Pseudoxanthobacter soli DSM 19599: one gene and its partner. The protein of the gene in region 1 interacts with the protein of each later gene in a pairwise test. Links are inferred from orthologs where the notes say so. Each region holds a gene or a part of one and is shown in the gene's direction. Other genes may lie near its edges.

Region 1 (9,995 bases):
CTCTGACGGCCCCCGAAGCGCCCGCCGCCGCCGAGCCTGTCAAGGCCGAGCCCGAAGCCGTCGCCGCCAAAACGCCGGAGCCCGCCGTGACGAAGGCGCCCGCCAAGACCCGCCGGACCGCCAAGCCGAAAGCCTGATCCGCCGCCTTCGTGCCTCAAGGTCTCCCCGCGCGGACGTTCGGCCGCGCCGGGATGGCGCTCGCGGTTCGCGACGTGTCGGTCCTGCCGGCCGGCGCGATGAGACGCGCAGCGACGCAACGGTGCGCCGGACCTCGCCGAGCGGACGACCCGCCTTCCCGCCTCGCGTCAGGAACTGCCGGTCCGCCGGCCGCGCAGGCCAAGCCGGCCGTCTCACACCTCACGTCCGCCGCTCTCTCCCATCGTCGATCGTGTGACTTGCTGGAAGCACCCCCATCCCTGCCGGAAGCGACCCTCGTCTCTGCCGGAGCCGCGGGCTTTCCCGGCCGGACCGGGCATGACGGTCGGCGAAGCCCGTCGGCCTCGGTGGCGCAGGATGTCTTTCGTCGACGACGCCATGCCCGCGCCATGTCTTCCGTCGACAGGCCGCGGCATTTCTGGAACATAGGTTGGGGATGAGGCGTCGGTGCCCGCGGGTGCCGAAAGCCGGATGCGAACACCCAAGACGAGCCTGCAGCTTGCGAAAGAGGGATTTCACCATGCCGCTCACGACGACGTTCACCGCGACCGGGCACTTCCGTCGGTCCGCCGCCGCCACCGCGCGGGCGGAAGCCGGGAACGCCGCCCGCCCTCTGATGCCGCGCCTCGCCGCTGCGGCCGGCGTCGCGGCGCTCGCCTTTGCGTCCCTGATGGCGACGTCGCCGATCGCGGCCCGCGCCGACGACCTGCCGCTGGTCGCCGTGACGGCCATCGTCGAGCACCCGGCTCTCGATGCCGCCCGTGACGGCGTGCGCGATGCGCTGAAGGATGCCGGCTACGAGGACGGCAAGACGATCCGCTTCGTCTACGAATCCGCCCAGGGCAACCCGGCGACCGCCGTGCAGATCGCCCGCAAGTTCGTCGGGGAGAACCCGGCGGTGATCGTGCCGATCGCGACGCCCTCCGCCCAGGCCGTCGCGAGCGCGACGCAGGACATTCCGGTCGTGTTCACGGCGGTGTCCGATCCCGTCGGCGCCGGGCTGATCGAGAGCCTCGGCAAGCCGGGCGCCAACATCACCGGCGTCTCGGACTTCTCGCCGCTCGGCGATCAGGTCGCGCTCATCAAGCAGATCACGCCGAACGTGAAGACGGTCGGCATCATCTACAATCCCGGCGAGGCCAATTCGGTCGCGCTGGTCTCGGCCTTCAAGGGCGTGGCGGAGGATGCGGGGCTGAAGGTGGTGGAATCGACGGCCAACAACTCCTCGTCCGTGCAGCAGGCCGCCCGCGCCCTCGTCGGCAAGGTCGACGCCATCTACGTCCCGACCGACAACACCGTGGTCTCCGCGCTTGAATCGGCCGTGCAGGTCGCCCAGGAAGCGCAGATCCCGCTCTATGCCGGCGACACCGATTCCGTGCCGCGCGGCGCCATCGCCGCCGTCGGCTTCAACTATTACGATGTCGGCCGCCAGACCGGCGAGATGGTGGTGGAAGTGCTCGGCGGGCAGAAGCCCAGCAAGATCCCCGCGATCGTCGCCAAGGGCACCAATCTCGTGGTCAATCCCGGCGCCGCCGAGAAGTACGGCGTGACCATTCCGGCCGACGTCGTCGCCAAGGCGACCAAGGTGGTGCAGTAATCCGCGGACATCCGCGACGGGGCTGGCTGTTGCCAGTCCCTGCTCGCTCCCCGGACCTTGTCCGCTATCCAGACCCGGCCGCTCCCGCAGCGCCGGGTCTGTTCGTTTAGCCGGGAATGTGCTTTAGAACGGCTTGCGTCCGGGTCTCCGGCCCGGACGCGAGACGCCCTGTTCAAGCCCGTGTTCAAGCCTTTGAATCTGGAGCGTTTGCCCGTTCGCGGTTGAACCCGCGCGGCGGCGCGGCGCGACAGAGGCGCGATCCGGCCGATCCCGGGATCGACGGATTGCCGCGGACCGCAGCACCGTGCGGCCTGGAGCCTCCATGTCCCTGATTGCAATCCTCGGCAGTGTCGAGCTCGGCCTCGTCTATGCCTTCGTCGCCCTCGGTGTCTATTTCTCGTTCCGGGTGCTCGACTTTCCCGACCTGACCGTCGACGGCTCGTTCCCGCTCGGCGCGGCGACTTCCGCCGTGCTGATCCTGGCGGGCGTCAATCCCTGGCTCGCCACGCTGGCGGCGATGGCGGCGGCGGCGGCGGCGGGTCTCGTCACCGCATTCCTCAATATCCGCTTCAAGATCCTGAACCTGCTCGCCTCGATCCTGACGATGATCGCGCTGTTCTCGATCAATCTGCGCGTCATGGGCCGGCCGAACGTCGCGCTCATCAATGCCGAGACGGTGCTGACGCCGTTCCGCGGCCTGTTCGGCCTGCGCGATTACTGGGTGCGGCCGATGATGCTGGCCGTGCTGGTCGCCATCGCCGTGGTGCTGATCGCCCGGTTCCTCGCCAGCGATTTCGGCCTCGCGATGCGCGCCACCGGCGCCAACGCCCGCATGGCCCGCGCCCAGGGCGTTTCCACCGATGCCCACATCTATGTCGGCATGGCGCTGTCGAACGCCCTCGTCGGGCTCGCCGGCGCGCTGTTCGCGCAGATCAACGGCTTTGCCGACGTCACGGTCGGCGTGGGCACCATCGTCGTCGGCCTCGCGGCGGTGATCGTCGGCGAGACGCTCATTCCGACCCGCACGCTGTGGCTGGCGCTGACCGCCTGCGTGCTCGGCTCCGTCGTCTACCGCATCTGCATCCAGCTGGCGCTCTCCGCCGATTCCATCGGCCTCCAGGCCTCGGACCTCAACCTCGTGACCGCCGTGCTCGTCGCCGTCGCGCTGGTGCTGCCGCGCCTCAAAAAGTCCGGGAGGACCGCATGATCCGCGTCGAAGATCTCGGCATCACCTTCGGCCGCGGCACGCCGCTGGAGAAGCGCGCGCTCGACCATGTCGACCTCGCCATCGCCGACGGCACGTTCGTCACGGTGATCGGCTCGAACGGGGCCGGCAAGTCCACCCTGCTCGGCGCGCTCGCGGGCGACGTGCAGGCGACGCGCGGACGGGTGCTGATCGGCGACACCGACGTGACGCGCTGGTCGACGACCCGCCGCGCCGCGCTGGTCGCCCGCGTGTTCCAGGACCCCCTCGCCGGCTCCTGCGCCGATCTCACCATCGAGGAGAACATGGCGCTCGCCGCCGGCCGCGGCAGCCGGCGCGGCCTCGGCCACGCGCTGACGGGAGCCCGCCACGCCGCGTTCGTCGAACGCATCGCCTCGCTCGGCCTCGGGCTCGAAAACCGGCTGAAGGACCGCATGGGCCTTCTTTCCGGCGGCCAGCGTCAGGCGCTGTCGCTCGTCATGGCGACGCTCGCGCCTTCGAAGGTGCTGCTGCTCGACGAGCACACCGCCGCGCTCGATCCGCACATGGCCGATTTCGTGCTGGACCTCACCGCCCGCCTCGTCGCGGAGCATCGCCTGACGACGCTGATGGTGACGCATTCGATGAAGCAGGCGCTTTCCGTCGGCCAGCGCACGATCATGCTCCACGAGGGCAATATCGTGCTGGACGTGTCCGGCACGGAGCGCGCCGGGCTCGGCGTCGACGATCTCGTCGCGATGTTCCGCAAGGTGCGCGGCCAGGAGATCGAGGACGACGCCCTGCTGATGGACTGAGCCGCCGTGCGCTTCGCCACCCCGCTGATCGAAGGCCGCCTGGTCAGGCGCTACAAGCGCTTCCTCGCCGACGTCGCGTTCGAGGACGGCCGCGTCGAGACCGTGCATTGCCCCAATCCCGGCGCGATGACCGGGCTCGCGATCCCGGACGGGCGCGTGTTCGTGTCGCGCTCGCCCAACCTGAAGCGCAAGCTGCCGCTGACGCTGGAACTGGTGGAAGCGGACGGCGTGCTCGTCGGCATCAACACCGCGCACCCGAACGGGCTCGTCGCGGAGGCGATCGTGGACGGAACCATCGCCCCGCTCGCGGGCTATGCGCGGCTGCGCCGCGAGGTCGCCTACGGCGAGGCGAGCCGGGTCGACATCGTGCTCGAGGACGACGCCCGGCCGCGCGCCTATGTCGAGGTCAAGAACGTGCACCTGATGCGGCGGCCGGGACTGGCGGAATTTCCCGATTCGGTGACCGCGCGCGGCGCGCGCCACCTCGCGGAGCTCGCCGCCATGTGCGCGCTCGGCCACCGCGCCGTGATGGTGTTCCTGATCCAGCGGCCGGATGCGGAGCGTTTCGCCCTCGCCGCCGACATCGATCCGGCCTACGCGGCCGCCTTCGAGACCGCCCGCAAGGCGGGCGTGGAGGCGCTCGTTTACGGCTGCACCATCTCGACCGAGGCGATTTCCGTCACCGGCCCGGTCGCTTTCGCCTGAACAGGGCCCCACGGCCCAATTGGCGATTGCGAACGGCGATGAACTGGCGTTCAAAAGACCCTATATGTGGCGCAACGCTCGCAATGGACGCGCTTTCCTCCCAGCCGGGGCCCGCCGGTCAACCCGACGCCGGCCCCGTGGCGGTGCGACGCCCGCAAGGAACGGTACGATGGTGACATATGTGGATGGGGCGACCGCCCCGTTGAAGAACAACGGACAGATCCGGCTTTACGACGCGACCGCGTTCGACGGAATGCGCAAGGCGGGGCAGCTCACCGCGCGCTGCCTCGACGCACTCGACGACTTCGTCAAGCCGGGCGTGACCACCGACGCCATCGACGCCTTCGTCTACGATTTCGGCATCGCCAACGACGCGATCCCGGCGACCCTGTTCTACAAGGGCTATCGCCGCTCGACCTGCACCTCGATCAACCACGTCGTCTGCCACGGCATTCCCAACGAGAAGCCGCTGCGGGAAGGCGACATCGTCAATATCGACGTGACCTACATCGTCGACGGCTGGCACGGCGATTCGAGCCGGATGTATCCAGTCGGCGACGTCCGGCGCGCGGCCGAGCGCCTGATCGAGGTGACGCACGAATCGCTGATGCGCGGCATCGCCGCCGTGAAGCCCGGCGCCACCACCGGCGATATCGGCCACGCCATCCAGACCTATGTCGAGGCCGAGCGCTGCTCCGTGGTGCAGGATTTCTGCGGCCATGGCCTCGGCCGGCTGTTCCACGACGTGCCGAACATCCTGCACTACGGCCGGCCGGGCGAAGGCGTCGAACTGAAGCCCGGCATGCTGTTCACCATCGAGCCGATGGTCAATCTCGGCCGGCCGCATGTGAAGGTGCTGTCGGACGGCTGGACCGCCGTCACCCGCGACCGCTCCCTCTCCGCGCAGTGCGAGCACAGCATCGGGGTGACAGAGACCGGGTGCGAGATCTTCACCGCGTCGCCGGGCGGCCTGTTCACGCCCCGTTCGCTGCGCGGCTGAGACGCGGGAGAGCGCCGATGGCCGGAGACGACGCCGGACCCCCCGCCGGCCCGCCGGCCTCGGGCTTCGCCGACGCCACGCGAAAGATCGACCCGCGCAAGGGGGACGCGGAGGGGCACCGCGAGCGCTTGCGCGCGCGGTTCCAGACCACCGGCGCGGACGGCCTCGCCGACTACGAGCTGCTCGAAATCGTGCTGTTCCGCTCGATCCCCAGGCGCGACACGAAGCCGCTCGCCAAAAGGCTGATCCAGCGCTTCGGATCGTTCGCGGAAGTGCTGTCCGCTCCCCACGCACAATTGATCGAAGTAGAAGGCGTCGGGGATGCCACAGCGACGGACCTGAAAATCGTGCTCGCCGCGGCCCAGCGCCTGACGCGCGGCAAGGTCAGAGGCAGACCTGTCCTCTCATCGTGGAGCGAAGTTCTGGACTATTGCCGCGCGGCGATGGCTTTTGCTGAAAAGGAGCAGTTCCGGATCCTTTTCCTCGACAAGAAGAACGCGCTGATCGCCGATGAACTTCAACAGACCGGGACAGTCGATCATACGCCGGTCTATCCGCGGGAAGTCGTCAAACGAGCACTCGAACTCTCCGCAACCGCGCTGATCCTCGTCCACAACCACCCCTCCGGCGACCCCACGCCGTCGAGGGCAGATATTCAGATGACGCGACAGATCGCCGATATCGCCAAGCCTTTGGGCATTCTGGTGCACGATCATATTATTGTCGGGCGCGACGGTCACACCAGCATGAAGGCGCTCAAGTTTTTCTGAAATACTGTGATGCGGATCTCTTTTGAACACCAATGACCAAATTTTAGTCATTGGTCAGCTCTGAGGCAAAGCCCTTGCGGACGGCCCGGATTTGTCGATTAAATCGAATCCAGGGCGGCCAACAGAGCGAGCAGACTGGATGACGACGCAGGCCTTCGACGAGATGACCGCAATGGGGGCGGAAATCCGGCCGGGATACGAGCGTATCAAGGCGTGGCTCTCCGAGACCGATCAGGAACAGCTTCGCCTGCGGCAGAAGGAGGCGGAATTGCTGTTCCGCCGGATCGGCATCACCTTCAACGTCTATGGCGATGCCGATGCCGAGGAACGGCTGATCCCGTTCGACATCGTGCCGCGCGTCATCACCAAGACGGAATGGAAGAACCTGACGCTCGGCCTCGAGCAGCGCGTCAAGGCGCTGAACGCCTTCCTCTCCGACATCTACAACAAGGGCGAGATCATCAAGGCCGGCATCGTGCCGGAGGAACTCGTCTACAAGAATCCCTATTACCGGCCGGAAATGGTCGGCTTCCGCCCGCCCCAGAACGTCTATGTGCCGATCGCCGGCATCGACATCATCCGCGTCGATGCCGACACGTTCTACGTGCTGGAGGACAATGCGCGCACCCCGTCCGGCGTGTCGTACATGCTGGAAAACCGCGAGGTGATGCTGCGGCTGTTCCCCGAGCTCTGCGCCGAGAGCCGCGTCGCGCCGGTCGAGAACTATCCGGACGAACTTCTCGCCACGCTGCGCTCGATCGCCCCCGATTCGGCGCCGTCGTCGCCGACCATCGGCGTGCTGACGCCCGGTCCGTTCAACAGCGCCTATTACGAGCACACCTTCCTCGCCGACAAGCTCGGCGTGGACCTCGTCGAAGGCCGCGACCTGTTCGTGCGCGACAACATCGTCTACATGCGCACCACCGAAGGGCCGCGCCGCATCGACGTGCTCTATCGCCGCCTCGACGACGACTTTCTCGATCCCCTGGTGTTCCGCCCGGACTCCGCGCTCGGCGTGCCCGGCCTGATGGCCGCCTACCGCGCGGGCAACATCGCGCTCGCCAATGCCGTCGGCACCGGCGTGGCGGACGACAAGGCGGTCTACAGCTACATGCCGGAGATCGTGCGGTTCTATCTCGGCGAGGAAGCCATCCTGAAGAACGTGCCGACGTATCGCTGCCGCGAGCCCGAGGCGCTGGCCTACGTGCTCGACCATCTGGAAGAGCTGGTGGTGAAGGAGGTTTCCGGATCCGGCGGCTACGGCATGCTGATCGGCCCGCGGTCCGACAAGGAAACCATCGAGACCTTCCGCGCCAAGCTCAAGGCCAAGCCGGACGACTTCATCGCCCAGCCGACGCTGGCGCTTTCGACCTGCCCGACCTTCGTCGCCTCCGGCGTCGCCCCCCGTCACGTCGACCTGCGGCCGTTCGTGCTCTCGGGCGCCGACAAGGTGCGCATCGTTCCCGGCGGCCTGACGCGCGTCGCGCTGAAGGACGGATCGCTGGTCGTCAACTCCAGCCAGGGCGGCGGCACCAAGGACACCTGGGTCCTCAACGACTGACGTGTCCGGCGTGCGCGGCGGCCCCCATCGATGGTGGCCCGCGCCCGCCGCCGCCTTCCCTGCCTGAACGGTCCGCCGACCCCGCACGCGGCCGGACCCTCAACAATCACAATCCCAAACGGGAGCCCACCTTCCATGCTGAGCCGCACCGCAGAAACCCTGTACTGGCTCGCGCGCTATGTCGAACGCGCCGAAAACACCGCTCGAATCATAGACGCCGCGGCGCGCCTGTCCGCCATGCCGGCCGGCTATTCCGGCGACCACAACGAATGGGCCACGGCCGTCGCGGCCACGGGCATGTCGGACCTGTTCAACCGCCTCCACGGCGAGGCCAACCAGCAGACGGTCGTCGAGTTCCTCGGCTTTTCCACCGAGAACCCGTCCAGCATCCGCTCGTGCCTTGAGGTCGCCCGGGCCAACGCGCGCGCGGTGCGCACCGCGCTGACCATCGAGATGTGGGAGGCGATCAACGGCGCGTGGCTGGAGATGAAACGCTTCTCCAGCGATTCGATGACCCGCACGAAGCTGTCGGAGTTCCTGTCGTTCGTGAAGGAGGCCAACCTCCGGTTCGACGGCTCGGCCTATCGCACCATGCTGCGCGACGACGCCTTCGACTTCTTCCAGCTCGGCGTGTTCATCGAGCGGGCGGATGCGAGCGCGCGCATCCTGTTCGCAAAGCACGACTTCCTGGAGGACGACAGCGCCTCGCGCGGCACCGGTCACGACTATTTCCAGTGGACCGCGATCCTGCGCTCGGTCTCGGCGCAGACATCCTATCACTGGGTCTACCGCGACAGCGTCAAGCCGGAGCTGGTCGCCGACCTGCTGATCCTCAACCGGCGCATGCCGCGCTCGATCGCGAGCTGCTACGAGAACGTCACGCGGCGTCTCGACCTGCTGGCGCGCGCCTACGGCCGCCAGGGTCCGAGCCAGCGGCTCGCCTACGACATCTACGACCGTCTCAACGACAGCGAGATCCGCACCGTGATGCGCTCCGGACTGCGGAGCTTCCTGACCGAGTTCATCGAGGACAACAACAAGCTGGGCGAGGCGATCACAGAACAATATCTCGTCTGAGCGGTCGGACGGCGAGGGAGCCGCCGGGTATCCGAGCCTTCGGACACCCGGGCCCCCCCTTCCCCGACGTCCGAAGCAACCTTCCAGGCGGCTTGCCGGCCGGGACGATCTCCTTTCGGAGCCCCGGCCGATCTCCCGCCCGACTGTCGCGCATCCGCCGCCGGAGACCTCCCCAAGTCGCCGGACGGATGATTGCCAGCATGACGCCTGCCGGCGGAGTTCAACAATGCGGCTGCGGATCACCCACGAGACCGTCTATCGCTACGACAGCCCGATCGACCGGGCGATCGAGATCCTGCGGCTCACCCCCCAGAACCATCACGGCCAGTATGTCTCGGATTGGCGCGTCGACGTCTCGACCGATGGCCGGCTGACGCGGATCGAGGATCCGTTCGGCAACACCACCCATTCGCTGTCGTTCGAGGGGCCGGTGGAAACGCTCGTCATCCAGGCGGGCGGCGAGGTGGTGACGAACGACACCGCCGGCATCGTGCGGGGGCTGCGCGACAAGCTGCCTGCCGCCGTCTTCCTGCGGCCGACCGACTACACCGCCGCCGACGAGAAGGTCGCCGCCCTCGCCGCCGCGATGACGGCGGCGGCGAACGATCCGCTCGATCTCCTGCACCGGCTCAACATCGACATTCACCGCCGCATCAACCTCGCGCCGGCGATCCATGCCCCGGCGCGGCCCGCGACCGCAGTGATCGCCGATGTCGACGAGCCAGCGACCCCGCAGGATGTGGCGCACCTGTTCATCGCGGTCGCCCGCCACGCCGGCGTGCCCGCGCGATATGTTTCGGGCTACCTGCACCGGCCGGAAGCCTTCCGCGAGACGGATGCCGGGCATGCCTGGGCGGAAGCCTATGTGGACGGTCTCGGATGGATCGCCTTCGATCCCTGCCTGGGCATCTGCCCGATGGACGCGCACGTGCGGGTGGCCACGGGCCTCGATTCCATCGGCGCCGCGCCGATCCGCGGCGCGCGGGCCGGCGGCGGCATCGAATCCATCGCCGTCAACATCGTGGTGGAAGAGATCACCTACGGATTGTGACCGGTGTGCACCACCGCCCTGTCACATGTGCGGCTTTTGCGCCTTGCAACGCGGGAACCCTTGCGCCTTTTTCCGGTCGA
Region 2 (10,144 bases), on another replicon or contig:
AAGGGCGCGGACGTGGTGCTGAAGGTGCCGGCGGGCACCGAAATCCTCGAGGAAGACAACGAGACCGTCATCGCCGACATGACGCGCGTCGGCGAGCGGGTGTGCCTCGCGCGCGGCGGCAACGGCGGCTTCGGCAACGCGCACTTCAAGAGCTCCACCAATCAGGCGCCGCGGCGGGCCAATCCCGGCCTCGCGGGCGAGGAGAAGTGGGTCTGGCTGCGGCTGAAGCTGATCGCGGAAGCCGGGCTCCTCGGCCTTCCCAATGCGGGCAAGTCGACTTTCCTCGCGACCGTATCGGCGGCGAAGCCCAAGATCGCGGATTATCCGTTCACCACCCTCCATCCCAATCTCGGCGTCGTCGGCGTCGACGGACGCGAGTTCGTGATGGCCGACATTCCCGGCCTGATCGAGGGCGCCCACGAGGGCGTCGGCCTCGGGCACCGCTTCCTCGGCCATGTCGAGCGCTGCCGCGTGCTGCTGCATCTGGTCGACGGCACCGGCGACGATGTGGCGGAAGCCTATCGCGTGGTGCGCGACGAACTCGCCGCCTACGGCGCCGGCCTCGACGAGAAGCCGGAGATCGTGGCGCTGACCAAGGTCGATGCGCTCAACGAGGAGCTTCGGGCCGAACGGCTCGCGGCGCTCGGCAAGGCCTGCGGTAGCCGGCCGATGGCGATGTCGTCGGCGAGCGGCGAAGGCGTCGAGCGCACCCTCAGGGCGCTGTGGCGCACCATCGACGGCAGCCGCGGCGGGAACGTCAACGCGGTCCCCTCCGAGGAGGACGACGCGTGGCGGCCCTGATCGATACCGCCGCCGCGACGGGCTCCGCGCCTGTCCGGCGCGTTTCGGCGGCCCGCCGCGTCGTCGTGAAGGTCGGCTCGGCGCTGCTCGTCGAGAACGGCGCGGCGAGCGGCCGGCTGAAGGCGGACTGGCTCGCGAGCCTCGCCGACGACATCGCGGCGCTCACCCGCCAGGGCGCCGAGGTGATCGTGGTGTCCTCCGGCGCCATCGCGCTTGGCCGCGGCGTGCTGAAGCTGCCGCGCGGGCCCCTGAAGCTGGAACAGGCGCAGGCGGCGGCCTCCGTCGGCCAGATCGCGCTCGCCCGCGCCTGGTCGGAGGCGCTTGCCGCCCGCAGCCTCGTCGCCGCGCAGGTGCTGCTCACCCTCGGCGATACCGAGGAGCGCCGCCGCTACCTCAATGCCCGCTCGACGCTCGCGACCCTGATCCGCCTCGGCGCGGTGCCGGTGATCAACGAGAACGACGCGGTGGCGACCAGCGAAATTCGCTACGGCGACAACGACCGGCTCGCCGCCCGCGTCGCCACCATGGCGAGCGCCGATCTTCTCGTGCTCCTGTCCGACATCGACGGCCTCTACACCGCGCCGCCTGCGCTCGACGCGAACGCCCGCCACATTCCCGTGGTCGAGCGCATCACGCCCGAGATCGAGGCCATGGCCGGCGCGGCCGCCTCCGAGTTCTCCCGCGGCGGCATGAAGACCAAGATCGATGCCGCCCGGATCGCGGTTTCCGCCGGCACGGCGATGGTGATCGCCTCCGGCAAGGCGCTGAACCCGCTGGCGGCCGTCGACGGCGGCGCGCGCTTCACCTGGTTCGACGCCCACGCCACGCCGACGCTCGCCCGCAAGACCTGGATCGCCGGATCGCTCGACCCCCACGGCAGCGTGATGATCGACGACGGCGCTGTCGCCGCGCTCGCCCGCGGCCGCAGCCTGCTGCCGGCCGGGGTCGTCGCCGTCGCCGGCGCCTTCAGCCGCGGCGATGCGGTGCGCGTGGTGGCGAAGTCGTCGGGCCGGGAGATCGGCCGCGGCCTCGTCGCCTACGACTACGACCATGCGGTGCGCATCATGGGCCGCAACAGCCGCGAGATCGAGGAGATCATCGGCTTCGTCGGCCGCGCCGAGATGATCCATCGCGACGACCTCGCCCTCGACGAGGTGGCGCTCGCCGCGCTCGCGGCTGCCCCGTCGCACACGCCGCAGGCTTCGCCCGGATCGGGCGAAGCCGGCCTGCGTCCCCAGGAGAGCCAGCCATGCTGACCGAGCCCGAAGCCGTTCCCGCCAGCCGCCTCGCGGACGGACCGGCAGCGCCGCTGGCGGACGTGGCGCTGTCGGACGTGGCGGGGCTGATGGCGGATATCGGCCGCCGCGCCCGCGCCGCCGCGCGCCGGCTGGCGCTCGCCTCCGACGCCGCCAAGGCCGCGGCGCTGAAGGCCATGGCCGCCGAGGTGAGGGCCGGGTCGGCCGATATCCTCGCCGCCAATGAGGGCGACGTCGCCGCGATGCAGGCGGCCGGCCAGCTCGCCTCCTTCATCGACCGGGGCACGCTGAACGCCGCCCGCGTCGAGGCGATCGCCGAGGCGCTGGAGGCGATCGCCGCATTGCCCGATCCCGTCGGCTCCGTCGTCTCGTCGTGGACGCGGCCGAACGGCCTCGTCATCGAGCGGGTGCGGACGCCCCTCGGCGTGATCGGCGTGATCTACGAGAGCCGGCCGAACGTGACGGCCGATGCCGGCGCGCTGTGCCTCAGGGCCGGCAACGCCGTGATCCTGCGCGGCGGCTCGGACGCGCTCGCCACGTCGCGGGCGATCCATGCCTGCCTCGTGCGCGGGCTCGAGGCCGCCGGCCTGCCGCCCGACGCCATCCAGCTCGTTCCCGTCGCCGACCGCGCCGCCGTCGGGCTGATGCTGAAGGGCCTCGACGGCGCCATCGACGTGATCGTGCCGCGCGGCGGCAAGAGCCTCGTCGCCCGGGTGCAGGAAGAGGCGCGCGTCCCGGTGTTCGCCCATCTCGAAGGCCTCTGCCACGTCTATGTCGACAAGGCCGCCGATCTCGCCATGGCCAGGCGCATCGTCGTCGACGCCAAGATGCGGCGCACCGGCATCTGCGGCGCGGCCGAGACGCTGCTGGTCGACCGGGCCGTGGCGGGCACGCACCTCGTGCCGCTGCTTCAGGCGCTCGCGGACGCCGGCTGCCGCATCCGCGGCGACGAGGCCGTGTGCGCCGCCTTCCCGACCGCCGAGCCGGCGACGGACGAGGACTGGAGCACCGAATATCTCGACGCGGTGATCTCGGTCGCCGTGGTCGACGGGCTCGACGCCGCCATCGCCCACATCGACCGGTGGGGTTCGCACCACACCGACGCGATCATCACCGACGATCAGGCCGCCGCCGACCGCTTCATGGCGGAAGTCGATTCCGCCATCGTGCTGCACAACGCCTCCACCCAGTTCGCGGATGGCGGCGAGTTCGGCATGGGCGCGGAAATCGGCATCGCCACCGGCCGGATGCACGCGCGCGGCCCCGTCGGGGTCGAGCAACTGACGAGCTTCAAGTACCGCGTCCGCGGATCGGGGCAGATCCGCGGGTGATGTCGCACGCTGGCAGGCTGTCTCGCGCGGGGACCGGGCCCGCCGGCAGCGGGGCTGCCGAGCGGCGCGGTGCGCTGCCGCCGGTCTTTCCCGGCGAGCGAATCGGGCTCTATGGCGGCTCGTTCGATCCGCCGCACCACGGCCATCTCCACGTCGCGGAAACCGCGTTGAAGCGGCTCGGGCTCGACAGGCTGTGGTGGGTGGTGACGCCCGGCAACCCGCTGAAGGAGAACGGCGCGGCGCCGCTTGCCGAGCGGCTGGCGGCGGTGCGCGCGCTCGCCCGCGACCGGCGCATGGTGGCGACCGGCTTCGAGGCCGGCCTCGGGCTCACCTACAGTTTCGAAACGGTGTCCTTCCTGCGCACGAAGGTGCCGGGGGTCCGGTTCGTCTGGATCATGGGCGCCGACAACCTCGCGAGCTTCCACCGCTGGCGCGACTGGCGGCGCCTCGCCGGGCTGCTGCCGATGGCCATCGTCGACCGGCCGGGCGCCACGCGGGGCGCGTTCGCCTCGCCAGCGGCCCACGCGCTGGCGCGTTTCCGCGTGCCGGAGCGCGATGCCGCCTCGCTCGCCGGCCGGGCGCCGCCGGCGTGGTGCTTCCTGCATGCCCCGCTCGACAATTCCTCTTCCACCGCATTGCGGGCCGCGCGGCTGAAGGCGGCCCGCGCGGACAGCCCGCCGGTCCCCTGACCGGCACCGACCGAAAGGCGACGACCGTCATGACGACACGCCACCGCGAAAAGAAACCGTCCTCCCATGCGGCGCAGGACGAGGCCGGCCCGGCGATTTCCCCGCAGGAGGCGCTGATCTACGTCATGGTCACGCTGTCCGCCGTCGACCGCGAGATGACCGACGTCGAACTCGGCACCATCGGCGACATGGTGTCGGGCCTGCCGGTGTTCGCCGGCTACGATCCGGACCGCCTGATCGAGACCGCCCGCGATTGCGGCGAGATCGTCCGGGGCGAGAACGGCCTGTCGCTGCTGCTGGAAATCGTCCGCGACGCCCTGCCGGTGCGGCTGCACGAGACCGCCTACGCGCTCGCCATCGAGGTGGCGGCCGTCGATCTCGACGTCGAGCAGGAGGAACTGCGCTTCCTCGAGCTGCTGCGCGACGCGCTCGATCTCGATCCGCTGGTAACGGCGGCCATCGAGCGCTCGGCCCGGGTTCGCTTCCGCACGCTGTAACCTCCCGCCGGGGGGGAACGATCACTGACACCGCGCCGGCGGGCCGAAAGGGCCTCGCCGGCGTTTTGCTAATTTGCGAAAAATTGTGAAATCGCATTTAACCCGTTCAATCCTTGTATAATTCGGCTCTGTTTGCAAAACAGCGCGACCGGACGGCACCTTCGCCTCGAAGGGGAACCCGTCGAAGGCGGCGCTGCGCCCCGCCGGAGCGTTCGGGTCCGTCTTCGCGGCGCCTGCGGTGTCTGGTCCGGGCCGAAACGGGTGATAGAGTTGCGTGCCGTCCCCGGACGGCGGTCCATGCGGGTTGCGGATTGCCGCTCGGTCGGCGGCGGCTGAGGTGAACGGTCATGAGAGACATCCTCGACAAGCTCGATGCCCGCCGCGCGGGTGCCCGCCTCGGCGGCGGCGAGAAGCGCATCGCCGCCCAGCACAAGCGCGGCAAGCTCACCGCGCGCGAACGCCTCGAACTCCTGCTCGACGACGGCTCGTTCGAGGAGTTCGACATGTTCGTCGAGCACCGCTGCACCGATTTCGGCATGGACAAGCAGCCGAAGACCCCGGGCGACGGCGTCGTCACCGGCTGGGGCACGGTGAACGGCCGCACCGTGTTCGTGTTCGCCAAGGACTTCACGGTGTTCGGCGGCTCGCTGTCCGAGACCCACGCCGCCAAGATCACCAAGATCCAGGATATGGCGCTGCGGATGCGCGCGCCCATCGTCGGCCTGTTCGATGCCGGTGGCGCCCGCATCCAGGAAGGCGTCGCCGCGCTCGGCGGCTACGGCGAGGTGTTCAAGCGCAATGTCGCCGCCTCGGGCGTGATCCCGCAGATCTCGGTGATCATGGGGCCGTGCGCCGGCGGCGACGTCTATTCGCCGGCCATGACCGACTTCATCTTCATGGTGCGCGACACCTCCTACATGTTCGTCACCGGCCCGGACGTGGTGAAGACCGTGACGAACGAGACGGTCACCGCGGAGGATCTCGGCGGCGCCCGCGTCCACACCGCCAAGTCCTCCATCGCCGACGGCGCCTGGGACAACGATGTCGAGGCACTGCTTCAGGTGCGCCGGCTGATCGATTTCCTGCCGGCCAACAACCAGTCCGGCGTGCCGCACTGGCCGACCGAGGACGACGGCCGCCGCCACGACGACAGCCTCGACACGCTGGTGCCGGACAATCCGAACACCCCCTACGACATCAAGGAACTGATCCTGAAGGTCGCCGACGAGGGCGATTTCTTCGAGATCCAGGAAGCCTTCGCCAAGAATATCGTCACCGGCTTCATCCGCCTCGAGGGCCGCACCGTCGGCGTCGTCGCCAACCAGCCGATGGTGCTGGCCGGCGTGCTCGATTCAGACGCGTCCCGCAAGGCGGCGCGGTTCGTCCGGTTCTGCGACGCGTTCGAAATCCCCATCGTCACCTTCGTCGACGTGCCGGGCTTCCTGCCGGGAACGGCGCAGGAATATGGCGGGCTCATCAAGCACGGCGCCAAGCTGCTCTACGCCTATTCCGAGGCGACTGTGCCGCTCGTCACCGTGATCACCCGCAAGGCGTTCGGCGGCGCCTACGATGTCATGGCCTCCAAGCACGTGGGGGCCGACATCAACTATGCCTGGCCGAGCGCGCAGATCGCAGTGATGGGCGCCAAGGGCGCGGTCGAGATCATCTTCCGCCAGGATATCGGCGACGCCGCCAAGATCGCCGAGCGCACCCGGGAATACGAGGACCGCTTCATGTCGCCGTTCGTGGCGGCGGAACGCGGCTATGTCGACGAAGTCATCATGCCCCATTCCACCCGGCGGCGGCTGTCGCGCGCGCTCACCATGCTGCGCGCCAAGAAGGCCGAGACCGTGTGGCGCAAGCACGACAACATCCCGCTCTGAGCCGCCCCGGCGGCATTCGCGTCCGTCCGTCCGCTTTCCGTTTGATCCCGCTCATGGTCTTCGCCGGCAGAACCGTTCAACTGCCGTCGGCCGGGCCGCACATCGAGGGCAGCAGCCGTGTTCTCAAAGATCCTGATCGCCAATCGCGGTGAGATCGCCTGCCGGGTCATCAAGACCGCGCGGCGAATGGGCATCAAGACCGTCGCGGTCTATTCCGACGCCGACCGCGACGCGCTCCACGTCGAGATGGCGGACGAGGCGGTGCATATCGGCCCGGCGCCGGCGGCGCAGTCCTATCTCGTCATCGACCGCATCATCGAAGCCTGCCGCCAGACCGGCGCCGAGGCGGTCCATCCGGGCTACGGCTTCCTGTCGGAGCGCGCGGCCTTCGCCGAGGCGCTCGATGCCGCCGGCATCGTCTTCATCGGCCCCAACAAGGGGGCGATCGAGGCGATGGGCGACAAGATCGAATCGAAGAAGGCGGCGAACGCGGCCGGCGTCTCCACCGTGCCGGGCTTCCTCGGCGTGATCGAGGATTCCGAGGCCGCCATCCGCATCGCCGACGAAATCGGCTACCCGGTGATGATCAAGGCCTCGGCCGGCGGCGGCGGCAAGGGCATGCGCATCGCCCATTCGTCCGGCGAGGTGGCGGAGGGCTTCGACCGCGCCCGCTCAGAGGCCCGCTCCTCGTTCGGCGACGACCGGGTGTTCATCGAGAAGTTCATCACCGATCCCCGGCACATCGAAATCCAGGTGCTCGGCGACAAGCACGGCAACGTGATCTATCTCGGCGAGCGCGAGTGCTCGATCCAGCGGCGAAACCAGAAAGTCATCGAGGAAGCGCCGTCGCCGCTGCTGGACGAGGCCACCCGCCGGCTGATGGGCGAGCAGGCGGTGGCGCTGGCCAAGGCCGTCAACTACGATTCCGCCGGTACGGTCGAGTTTGTCGCCGGGCAGGACCGCTCGTTCTATTTCCTCGAGATGAACACCCGCCTGCAGGTGGAGCATCCGGTGACGGAGCTGATCACCGGCATCGACCTCGTCGAGCAGATGATCCGTGTCGCCGCCGGCGAGCGGCTCGCCATCGCGCAGGACGACGTCAAGCTCACCGGCTGGGCGGTCGAAAGCCGCGTCTATGCCGAGGACCCGACCCGCGGCTTCCTGCCCTCCACCGGCCGGCTCGTGACCTACCGCCCGCCGGCCGAAGGTACGGTGGACGGCGTGACGGTGCGCAACGACACCGGCGTCTACGAGGGCGGCGAGATCTCGATCCACTACGATCCGATGATCGCCAAGCTCGTCACCCACGCGCCGAGCCGGCTGCGGGCCATCGATGCCCAGGCGATGGCGCTCGATGCCTTCGCCATCGACGGCATCCGCCACAACATCCCGTTCGTCTCCGCGCTGATGCATCATCCGCGCTGGCGCGAGGGCCGGCTTTCCACCGCCTTCATCGCCGAGGAATTTCCGAACGGCTTCCAGCCGCAGCAGCCGGCCGGCGAGGCGGCGCTGCCGTTCATCGCGATCGCCGTCGCGGTCGACAATGCCCTCAACGTCCGCAAGCGCCGCATCTCCGGCCAGCTCCGCGCCCCTGATTATGTGCGTTTCGATGCCGAGCGCGTCGTCGCGCTCGGGGCCGCGCATCATGCCGTGACCGTGGTGGACGGCGCCGATCCCCATGCGCTGCGGCTCAGGACCGATCTCGGTGCGGAAATCGCCGTCACGTCGTCGTGGCGGCCGGGCGAGCGGGTCTGGCACGGCAGCATCGACGGCAAGCCGCTCGCGGCCGACATCCGCCCCATCCTGAACGGCGTCGCCATTTCCCACGCCGGCATGGCGAGCGAGGCGCGGGTCTATACCCGCCGCGAGGCCGAACTCGCGCTTCTGATGCCGGAAAAGGTCGAGGCCGGCGCCGGCAAGAACCTGCTCTGCCCGATGCCGGGCCTGGTGCGGGCGCTGCTCGTCAAGGAAGGCCAGGACGTGAAGGTCGGCGAGCCGCTCGCGGTGGTCGAGGCGATGAAGATGGAAAACGTGCTGCGCGCGGAACGCGACGCCACCGTCTCCCGGCTCGTCGCCAAGGAAGGCGACAGCCTGCCGGTCGACGCCGTGATTCTGGAGTTCGCGGCCTGACCTGTAAGGGCCTGAATTCGAGGCCGCGGCAGGCAGCGGCCCGGCCTGAATGCCCGGCGCGGGCATGTCCCGTTCGGATCGTCGCGATCTGAACGGCGGGACGCCGTTGCCCCGGCGGGGCCGAAAGCGGACGCGCGGTTCAAACGCGATTGGAGAGGCCATGACCGATCTCGCGGACGAAGCCAGGACCGATGCCTCGGGCGACGCCCCCCGCTGGCGCGCGCTGGTCGACAAGGTGCTGAAGGGCGCCGATTTCGACCGCGTGCTGACGTCGCGCACCTTCGACGGACTGAGGATCGCGCCGCTCTATCCGAAAGCCGACGGCGAGGTGCCGCGCGCGCTGCGGGCCGCGTCCGGCCCGTGGACGGTGATGCAGCGCGTCGACCATCCCGACGTGGACGAGGCCAACCGCCTCGCGCTCGACGATCTCGAAAACGGCGCGGGCGGGCTGGTGCTGAGCTTCATGGGCGCGGCCGGCGCGCGGGGTTTCGGGCTCGGCGAGGCCGACGCGGAGGCCCTCGACCTTGCGCTCGCCGGGGTTCATCTCGATCTCATCGCGCTCCGGCTGGAGACGGCCCCCTTCGCGGGCCACGGGCCGCGGGCGGCGATTGCGGAGCTGGCCGAGCGGCGCGGCCTCGATCCGGCCTCGCTCACGGTCGATTTCGGCGTCGATCCGCTGGGCGACGCGGTGCGCACCGCCCATCTGCCCGCGGCGTGGCCGGAAATGGAGCGGCGGATCGCCGAGGCCGCCCTGCCGCTCATCGGGCGGGGCTTCGCCGGCTCCGTGCTGACCGTCGACACCCGGCCGCACCACGAGGCCGGCGCGGCCGAGGCGCAGGAACTCGCCGCCGCGCTCGGCACCGGCGTCGCCTATCTCAGGGCGCTCGAGGCCGGCGGCGTTGCGCTCGACCGCGCCCGCGACGCGCTCGTGTTCCTGCTCGTGGCCGACACCGACGAATTCCTCACCGTCGCGAAGTTCCGTGCCTTCCGCCGGCTGTGGGCCGCGGTCGAGCGGGCCTGCGGTCTCGACCCGAAGCCGGTCCGGCTGCTGGCGGAAACGGCATGGCGCTCGACGACGCGCCGCGATCCGTGGGTCAACCTGCTGCGCGGCACCATCGCGGCGTTCTCCGCCGTGGTCGGCGGGGCGGATGCCTTGACCGTGCTGCCCTATACCGCGCCGCTCGGGCTCGCGGACGGGTTCGGCCGCCGCCTCGCCCGCAACACCCAGGCGATCCTCGCCGAAGAGGCCCATCTCTGGCGGGTCGCCGACCCTGCGGCCGGCGCCGGCGGCTTCGAGGCGCTGACCGACGAGCTCGCGGCCGCCGCGTGGCGCCTGTTCCAGGAGATCGAGGCCGGCGGCGAGATCGAGGCCGGCGGCGGCATGGCGGCGGCGCTCGCCTCCGGTGCCTGGCAGCAGCGGCTCGCCGGCACGCGCGAGGCGCGGTCCTCGGCCGTCGCCCGCCGCAAGGTGCAGATCACCGGCACAAGCGAATATCCCAATCTCGCCGAGGCGCCCGTCGCGGTGCTGAAGCCGATCCCCGCTCCGGCGCCGGCCGC

Evidence for each region.
Region 2: the proteins of sfsA (region 1) and BUF17_RS10085 interact in binary tests that used the Escherichia coli proteins (3 or more experiments, as listed by UniProt). The link is inferred for Pseudoxanthobacter soli DSM 19599 from one-to-one orthologs.

The regions. Positions count from the first base shown.
Region 1 is NZ_FRXO01000001.1:651,707-661,701, forward strand. The notes cover bases 2,759-5,606. They hold sfsA (DNA/RNA nuclease SfsA), read left to right. Parts: upstream 2,759-3,757; coding sequence 3,758-4,456; downstream 4,457-5,606. Other genes in these bases: BUF17_RS02745 (ABC transporter permease), read left to right, coding at 2,759-2,960; BUF17_RS02750 (ABC transporter ATP-binding protein), read left to right, coding at 2,957-3,751; map (type I methionyl aminopeptidase), read left to right, coding at 4,626-5,456; radC (RadC family protein), read left to right, coding at 5,474-5,606. In the rest of the region: BUF17_RS02735 (DUF2934 domain-containing protein), read left to right, coding at 1-137; BUF17_RS02740 (ABC transporter substrate-binding protein), read left to right, coding at 773-1,753; more of BUF17_RS02745, read left to right, coding at 2,076-2,758; more of radC, read left to right, coding at 5,607-6,226; BUF17_RS02770 (circularly permuted type 2 ATP-grasp protein), read left to right, coding at 6,366-7,787; BUF17_RS02775 (alpha-E domain-containing protein), read left to right, coding at 7,923-8,864; BUF17_RS02780 (transglutaminase family protein), read left to right, coding at 9,091-9,915. UniProt on the Escherichia coli protein: Binds to DNA non-specifically. Could be a regulatory factor involved in maltose metabolism.
Region 2 is NZ_FRXO01000003.1:559,604-569,747, forward strand. Bases 1,271-4,267 are described here. They hold BUF17_RS10085 (glutamate-5-semialdehyde dehydrogenase), read left to right. Parts: upstream 1,271-2,146; coding sequence 2,147-3,388; downstream 3,389-4,267. Other genes in these bases: proB (glutamate 5-kinase), read left to right, coding at 1,271-2,057; BUF17_RS10090 (nicotinate-nucleotide adenylyltransferase), read left to right, coding at 3,388-4,077; BUF17_RS10095 (tellurite resistance TerB family protein), read left to right, coding at 4,203-4,267. In the rest of the region: GTPase ObgE, read left to right, coding at 1-801; more of proB, read left to right, coding at 798-1,270; more of BUF17_RS10095, read left to right, coding at 4,268-4,574; BUF17_RS10100 (acyl-CoA carboxylase subunit beta), read left to right, coding at 4,922-6,457; BUF17_RS10105 (acetyl-CoA carboxylase biotin carboxylase subunit), read left to right, coding at 6,575-8,587; BUF17_RS10110 (methylmalonyl-CoA mutase family protein), read left to right, coding at 8,748-10,144. UniProt on the Escherichia coli protein: Catalyzes the NADPH-dependent reduction of L-glutamate 5-phosphate into L-glutamate 5-semialdehyde and phosphate. The product spontaneously undergoes cyclization to form 1-pyrroline-5-carboxylate.